DNA from 2 places in the Rothia sp. HMSC064D08 genome. Region 1 is predicted to be linked to the other one. Evidence: predicted binding sites of a transcription regulator. Region 1 holds the regulator's gene; the other holds the start of a gene.

Evidence for each region. The regulator HrcA, encoded in region 1, represses chaperone genes, less so after heat shock. The targets are predictions, from matches to a motif close to TTNGCACTCGNNNNNNNCGAGTGCNAA.
Region 2: a site for HrcA is predicted at 3,186-3,212, ahead of groES (co-chaperone GroES). Genes of this name have one in related genera too.

What each region holds. Positions count from the first base shown of each region.
Region 1 covers NZ_KV797900.1:420,534-424,806, forward strand. The annotation lists gene dnaJ (molecular chaperone DnaJ) at 1-1,036, opposite strand, end outside; gene hrcA (heat-inducible transcriptional repressor HrcA) at 1,134-2,234, opposite strand; gene HMPREF2625_RS08605 (DUF3097 family protein) at 2,465-3,316, shown strand; gene HMPREF2625_RS08610 (DUF4870 domain-containing protein) at 3,543-3,950, shown strand; gene hemW (radical SAM family heme chaperone HemW) at 4,264-4,273, opposite strand, start outside.
Region 2 covers NZ_KV797895.1:705,005-709,277, reverse strand. The annotation lists gene guaB (IMP dehydrogenase) at 1-823, opposite strand, end outside; gene groL (chaperonin GroEL) at 1,110-2,699, opposite strand; gene groES (co-chaperone GroES) at 2,829-3,116, opposite strand; gene HMPREF2625_RS05360 (THUMP-like domain-containing protein) at 3,249-4,273, shown strand, end outside.

The DNA.
Region 1 (4,273 bases):
GCAACTCACGTTGTTCGGAGTTTACATTGGTCGGTGTTGTGACCTGAATACGTACCTGTAGGTCTCCGCGTTTATCGGAGTGAAGGCGGGTAACACCTAAGCCGTTCAAAGTTACGATGTCGCCGCTTTGTGCGCCTTCAGGGATGGTGATCTCTTGAACCCCATCGAAGGTTTCTAAGGGTACGGTGGTTCCTAAAACGGCTGCGACCATAGGAATATTCACCGTTGTGGTGAGATTATCACCATCGCGAACAAAGTATTTATCGCGCTTAACGTTGAGATCAATATAAAGATCGCCATTGGGACCACCATTGAGTCCAGCTTCGCCTTTACCTCGCAGACGTATGCGGGCTCCGTCATTAACACCGGCGGGAACGGTGAAGGTCAGCGGGAGTTTTTCGCCCACACGGCCCTGTCCGTGGCATTCTGGGCAGCGGTGTTTGATGACGGTGCCATATCCCTGACAGCTGGGGCACTCTACCTGCTGCATGACGGTTCCTAGGATGGATTGAACACGGCGCTGCATGAATCCCTGGCCATGACAGGTCTCACAGGTTTCGGGGTGGGTTCCGGGAGCTGTTCCTTCACCTTCACAGGATTTACAAGTGACGGCCGTGTTAAGCTCTACAGTCTTTTCGACGCCAAAAACTGCGTCTTTGAGGGATATTGAGACGTTGATAAGTGCGTCTTGTCCCTGGCGTACGCGGGACGCGGGACCGCTTTGTCCACCGCCTCCGGTAAACATATCGAAAAGATCTTGGAACCCGAAACTTCCTGAGCCGAAGCCGCCAAATCCTCCTGCGCCTCCGGGGAATCCTGCACGACCCTGTTCGTCGCCGGTAGCGTCGTAATTACGGCGTTTCTCGTTATCTGAGAGTACTTCATAGGCGAGGGTTACACGTTTGAACTCCTCAGCTGCCTCTTCGGATGGGTTAACATCGGGGTGCAGTTGACGCGCCTTTTTACGGTACGCTTTTTTAATCTCTTCGGGGCTTGCGTCCTTTGAGACTCCAAGAGTTGAGTAGTGATCGCTCACGTGTTTCTTCTATCCTTTTCGTACCGGAGTGCTCCGGGTATGGTGTCAATATAAAATCTGTAAATTTGTGGGGCTCTGAGGAGTTACCCGCTTGATGTCATGATGCTCGTGTGCCTAAGACATGACCTAGATAGCGAGCTACCGCGTTCACCGCCGCAATGTTACCACGGTAATCCATGCGGACTGGACCCACCACGCCAAGTTTTGCCGTATGCTTCCCCAGGGCGCCTTCATTGTCTGGTAAATGTTGTTTGCCGTATGAAACTACAACGGGTGAATCGTATTCACCAGTGACAATAGAAGCTCCTTGAAGCGCTTGCTCCGTATTCTCGTGACCGATCCTTACACTGTACCCGGCTTCTTGAACCGATGCGTGAGACAGCACGCGAAGCAGCGTAACTTGTTCTTCGAGCGCATCCAAAATGGGAGCTATGCTCGCCGAGAAGTCGTCGTGACTTCGTGCTAGGTTTGAGGTGCCAGAGATCGCGAAGCGAATATCTCGTTCAAAATAAGGCTGTGCTCGCAGATGATCCACGATAGCTTCGGTGAGCTCCGGAGAGCGGCCTCGCAACGCTGGATGATGCGCTTCTGGCAGCAATGCACTTATGTTTTCGAAAGGTAAACCCTGAAGCATTTTAAGCAGGTTCTCTTTAATCGCTGCAAGAGCTGACACAGTTTCATCATGCGCTAAGGCTGTAGTCTCTGGCAGTATCACAGTGACCCGGTGGATTGTGCCAAGATCACTGATAAGCAATGCTAAGAGCGTGCGTGAATCTAGGGGTACGAACTCAAGATGCAAGAGAGTTCCAGCGTTACGTGTTGGGTACTGGATAAGCGCCACCTGATGCGTGAGATGGGCAAGTGTTCGGGTGGCGGCTTCAATCATGTCTTCTACGCTGTGTGCGCTTTCAAGAATTTGCCGTAACGCCGAAACTTGGGTTGCAGAGAGAGCACGCGGCGCGGCTAGAGCATCGACGAAGAACCTGTATCCCTGTTCTGTAGGAATACGCCCAGCGCTGGCGTGCGGTGCGCTCAAAAGCCCCTGTTCTTCTAAAGCTGCCATATCATTGCGTATTGTGGCACTGGATACTTGAAGATGGTGGCGCTGTGCCAGCGTCTTTGAACCTATGGGTTCGCCTGTGCGCACGTAGTCTTCAACGATTGCCTGCAATATGCGCATGCGGCGTTCGTGTGACATGGTACTCCTTGCGACCCTATCGGTGGTTAATAATCTGGAAAAGCATAATCTGGCACTCTTGTTGAGAGAGTGCTAAAAACTACTTTTATCATAGCCGGGTAACCCCTAGCGGTACTAGTCTTTCGCCAGAAGCGAGTTATCAATACTTTAGAATTGGATGGGTTCTGCCAAAAGCTAACCTGTGGAAACCAGGCAATATCCGTGGTGCCGTTGTACGAAGGATGCAAGATATGAGTGAACGATACGCTTGGGGTGCACAAGATCTATCACGTGCCTCAATAAATAACAGGCCTGCTCCTCCTCGTCGGGTCGAGCTAAAACGCGGGATGGTCCTTGAGGATCTTAACGGGTGGGTTGGCGAAGTAGTGCGTGCCGAACGTATCGGTGGAGAAATATTTTTCGGGCTTGAAGACGCTCGCGGACGGGTCAAAAATTTTCCGTTAGGAATCGGGTACTTCCTTGAGGGCGAACCTGTTGAGATTGTTGCCCCAACACCACGAAAGACCTCAGGGCGCAAAATTTCTCGTTCTGGTTCGGTAGCAGTTGAAAACGCTCCAGCACGGGTGGCGCGCGCATCCAGAATCTGGGTTGAGGGGCTTCATGATGCGGAACTCGTCGAGAAAGTGTGGGGCCATGATCTTCGGATTGAAGGTATTGTGGTCGAGCCCCTTCATGGTGTTGATGATTTAGCAACTGCCGTTAAAGAGTTCTCCCCCGGTCCAGAGCGACGACTTGGAATTCTTGTGGATCATCTTCTGGAAGGCACCAAGGAAGAACGTATTGTGGCGGAGGCTTTAGCTGTTCCCGGCGCTGCTGGAAATATTAAGATTGTGGGGCACCCTTTCATTGATATTTGGCAGGCCGTCAAGCCGCAGGTTCTCGGAATTCCGGCATGGCCGCAGGTGCCTCGAGGTGAGGACTGGAAGAAAGGAATTCTACGTCGGTTGGGACAGCCACATCAAAACCAGGAAGACGTGGCAAACGCCTGGAAACGTATTCTTTCCCGAGTTGACTCTTATTCCGACCTTGATCCTACGCTGCTAGGACCGGTTGAGTCGCTCATTGATTTTCTGACTGAATAAGGTAATGTGAGTAGCTCAGGTTGTCTATGCCGCGCCTCTGGCGAGGCGTTCGGCAAAACACGTTACAATAAATAAGGATTTTAGGTTGTACAGGTGCACCAACTGAGGCATGTGTACGGCAGAGCAAAATAGACGAGTAATAATCAGGATTTCTGTGGTTCAAGATACTCGCCCGGAGGGGCATAAACGAAACATTACACCTTTGCCTGTGTCGCAGGACCGGAGCATGGCGACTTTTGCTCACTTTAGCGGCATCATCGGGTTTTTGCCTGCCGCTGCTATCTACTATTTGTATCGTGACCGCGCCCCCTTCACTGAGCAAGAGTCACGTGAAGCCATGAACTTTACGCTTCTGCCTTCAATCATGATTCTTGTTCTTCTCATTTTGAGCTTCGTACCCGGCATGGCAAGCCTCATGATGTTCTTTACTGCTATTCTGTGGCTTTATATGGCGATCAGTTCCGTAATTGCGGGCATCTACGCCGCCCAAGGAGAACCTCATAGGTACAAGCTCAACCTGCGTATCCTTGACCTTTTCCTCAAGCCTGCTGAAGACTTCAAAGAAAAGAAGAAGCAGCACCGAGAAGAAATGGAAGGGCAACAGCAACAACAGGCAGCCGAGCGCCGCGTATAAACAGACTTATACATCGTATAAGGCACCCCGGGTCACTATTTCGATATGGAATATGTGGCCCTTTATTTTTACGCGCATATTACATACCATATAAAACACCTGTTAACGATTGAAGGCCCCTGATACACAAGGGACCTTCAACCGTATTCACTCAACTTCAGCAAAGACGACAACACGCTGTAACATATACCGTCCTGCCAATATAAACTCTACCTTAGTTTCAACCTAATGTCTAGTAATTCAATTATTTTATCCTGAAAGTTAAGGCAATTATATTTTTGAGGTAAGTATTCTCGCATATTTTACGAGACATTTATTTTATA
Region 2 (4,273 bases), on a different contig from region 1:
TCAGGCGAGAAATCATATCGAGCACGCCCTGGGAATGTCCGTTGGCGGTATCGACGAAGAGTGCATCCACCCCGGCCTCGACCAGAGCCATTGCACGTTCGTAGCCGTCACCAAAGAAACCGATAGCAGCGCCAACGCGCAAGCGACCATCGTCATCCTTGGTAGCGCGCGGGTACTGTTCGGTCTTCACAAAGTCTTTGAGGGTAATCAGCCCGGCAAGTTTACCGGCCTCGTCAATGAGGGGCAAACGCTCGATTTTGTTCTTCGAGAGCAGGGCGAAGGCTTCATCCTTCGTGAGGTTCGGCGAACCGGTAATGAGCGGCATCGGGGTCATAACATCGCGCACGAGGGTGTTTTCATAGTCCGAGCGCGAGAGGTAGCGAATATCGCGGTTGGTAATAATACCTTCAAGTTTGCCGTCTTCGGCGACCACCGGCAGACCCGAAACCTTGTAATAGCCGCACAGATTGTCGTATTCGCCGATAGTTGCGTCAGCACCGATGGTGACGGGATTGATGATCATACCCGATTCGGAGCGTTTCACGCGATCAACATGCGCTGCCTGATCCTCGATCGAAAGGTTACGGTGGATCACGCCCATGCCGCCTAGGCGCGCCATCGAAATCGCCATCTGGGAATCAGTCACGGTATCCATCGCAGCGGAGACAATGGGGGTGCCCAGGGTAATACGCTTGGAGAGTCGAGTGCTGGTATCGGCATCGGAGGGAATAACATCGGTGTTGCCGGGTAGAAGCAACACGTCATCATAGGTCAGACCAGTGAAACCGAAAGGATCGTCGGTCAGGGCGGTGGGGACAGTCATGTTTAGCCTTTCAAATGCTGTACCGGATGTATAGATGTTGTGTAGCGAGTGGTGCCACCGGGTGTAAAACGTCGTATCTCTATAGTAAACGCTGACTGCTGTTTCGGTGAGTTTCGCATCCTACCGGATGCGCCCACTCCGAAACACTTCTTCAACTCCGCTCTTGCGCACACGCAATATGTGCATAAGTAACGGAAGGGGACGTTCACATATTCCCGTGCCAAGCTGTGAAGATAAATGTTGCCCGGTCTGGTGAAAATCTCAGACCGGGCAACATACGGATTATTTAGTTTTCTTCGTCCTCTTCTTCGGGCTTAGTGACCACCAGAGTCTCGGTCGTGAGCACCAAAGCCGCGATAGATGATGCGTTCTGCAGCGCAGAGCGGGTGACCTTCACGGGGTCAATTACGCCCGCCTCAAACAGATCAACATACTCACCGGTTTTGGCGTTGTAACCGTGACCAACAGGCTGTTCGGCAACCTTTGCCGCCACCACATAGCCGTCGTCGCCAGCGTTCTCGGCGATCCAGCGCAGCGGCTGTACCAGGGCGCGGCGTACAATCTGCACACCCACGTTTGCGTCGTGGCTATCGAGCTCAAAACCGTCGAGCGCCTTGCTAGCGTGGATCAGTGCCGAACCGCCACCGGATACGATGCCTTCTTCAAGAGCCGCGCGGGTAGAAGACACAGCGTCTTCGATGCGGTGCTTACGTTCCTTAGCCTCAACCTCGGTTGCCGCACCCACCTTGATCACGCCCACGCCACCAGCAAGCTTCGCCAGGCGTTCCTTGAGCTTCTCGCGATCCCACTCGGAATCGACGGCCTCGATCTCTCGGCGCAGCTGCTGCACACGGTCCTCAACCGCTTCCTTGCTGCCACCGCCGTCCACAATCGTGGTGGTGTTCTTGGTGACGGTCACGCGGCGTGCCGAACCAGTTTCTTCGAGAGTTGCCTGAGCCAGGTCGATACCCAGTTCGGGGGTAATCACAATGCTGCCGGTCAGAATGGCGAGATCCTGCATAATAGCCTTGCGGCGATCGCCGAATCCGGGAGCCTTAAGCGCCACAACGTCGAGAGTTCCGCGGAGCTTATTCACCACGAGGGTGGACAGCGCTTCACCATCAACGTCTTCGGCGATAATGGTCAGCGGTTTTTTCGCCTGTACAACCTTCTCCAGCAGGGGCATAATCTCGGCAACCGTGGAGATCTTACCCTGGTAGAGCAGAATGAGGCTATCTTCAAGAACCGCTTCGCCACGCTCGGCATCGGTTACGAACGAAGGCGAAAGGTAGCCCTTGTCGAACTGCATACCCTCGGTAATATCAAGCTCAATCTCGGTGGATGAGCCGTCTTCAATGGTAATGACGCCGTCCTGACCGACCTTCTCAAAAGCAGATGCCAAGAGCTCGCCGATCTGGTCGGACTGAGCCGAAATAGCGGCAACATGCGCAACTTCCGGGCCCTGTACCTCGCGGGCATCCTGAAGCAGACGCTCGGAGACCTTCTCAACGGCGGCTTCAATACCACGCTTCACCTCTGCGGGTGCCGCACCGCTTGTTACGTTGCGCAGCCCCTCATTCACAAGTGCCTGCGCCAGCACGGTTGCGGTGGTCGTACCGTCACCGGCAACGTCGTTAGTCTTGGTGGCTACCTCTTTAGCGAGCTGCGCGCCCAGGTTTTCGTAGGGGTCTTCAAGCTCGACTTCGCGGGCGATCGAGACACCATCATTCGTGATAATCGGTGCGCCCCACTGTTTATCGAGCACAACATTGCGCCCGCGTGGACCGAGGGTGACCTTGACCGCATCGGCGAGTTTATCGACGCCAGCCTGCAGGGACTTACGGGCGGCATCGTTGAATTCAAGCTGTTTAGCCATGAATATTCGCTACTCCTTGAAGGTTATGAGCGTTCGATATCGTAGAAGGCGCACGTGCGCCGAATCCATGTCGGGTATAGCGGATGCGCCGCGCGAGAAACCGGCGGCGCATCCTGCATATATGCGAAATTAGTCGACGATCGCCAGAACGTCACGAGCGGAGAGAATCAGGTATTCCTCGCCCTGGTACTTGACCTCGGTGCCGCCGTAGCGGGAGAACACGACTACGTCGCCTTCAGCGATATCGACGGGAACGCGGTTGCCCTTATCGTCCACGCGGCCGGGGCCTACGGCTACTACGCGAGCCTCCTGCGGCTTCTCCTTTGCAGTTTCGGGAATAACCAGACCGGATGCGGTGGTCTGCTCAGCCTGCTCTAGTTTGACAACTACTCGGTCTTCGAGGGGCTTAATAGCCATAGGTATGCTCCTTGTTAGTCAGCGTTTTTTAAGAATTTGTGAAGCGGTTTAGCCCTAGTGCCTGGGCGTTTAGCACTGCACCGCTTCGAGTGCTAAATTCAACTTTAGAATCCCAGCGGCACCCGGTCAAGAATGCGCGCCGTTTCGAGGGCGGCGTTTCGCGCACAGGATAATACGCGAGCGCCCCGTGAACCTGCCGCAGCCTCCAAGCCTTCTGCATATGCTCATGCCACTACACTTAAGCCTATGGTTGATTTTGTGCCCCCGCCGCCGTTTGCCTTGCCACCCGAGCTGCCTTTTACCCGGCAGGCGTTAGATGCCGCGGATGCGCTTTTCCCCTATAGTCAAGAGCACTCGCTCGAACAGGTTACGCGGCTGCGGGCGCAGGGGTCCACGCCCGATGAGACCGCCAATATTCTCAGCCTTGTTAAGGCGCGCACTCGGGCGCTGTCAAAGTTCGGCGATAGGGCGCGCACTATGTTTTTGACCGAGCACGGCGCGCAGCAGGCGACTCGACCGGTTGTTGCTGCCGAGCATGCGGCCGTGTTTGCCCGTGCCGGGGTTCGTTCGGTTGCCGATTTGGGATGTGGTATCGGCGCGGATTCGTTGGAGTTCGCGCGCGCATCCTTAGAGACTGTTTCTGTGGAGCTTGACCCGTTGACGGCATCTTTTGCTGCCGCAAATCTGGCGGATTTTTCGGGTTCGCGGGTTGTGGTTGGTGATGTGACGAATTTTGACCCCGAGAGTTTTCGTGATGACACCGGTGAGGCGGTACAAGGCATATGGCTTGATCCGGCCAGACGTGATCTGACCGGAGTCGTAAAGTCCCATACAGAACGTATTTTTGATCCAGAAGCCTATTCTCCGCCGCTTTCGTTCGTGGTGGATCTGGCCAAAACCGGTATTCCAATGGGTGTCAAACTTGGTCCAGGGATGCCGCATGAGGCTATTGCGCGCCCCGAGGATATTCGGAGCGAGGCGAACCCGCATCCGCGTGTCACGGCGCAGTGGGTTGAGCATGAGGGTTCTCTCGTAGAGTTGGTGCTTTGGTTTAATGCTTTGGCGCAGGAAGGCGTTGCACGCACGGTCACTATACTGCGGCAGGAGGCGACGGGACAGGCTGAAGACGGGGGCCTGCGCATTCACAAAACCATACT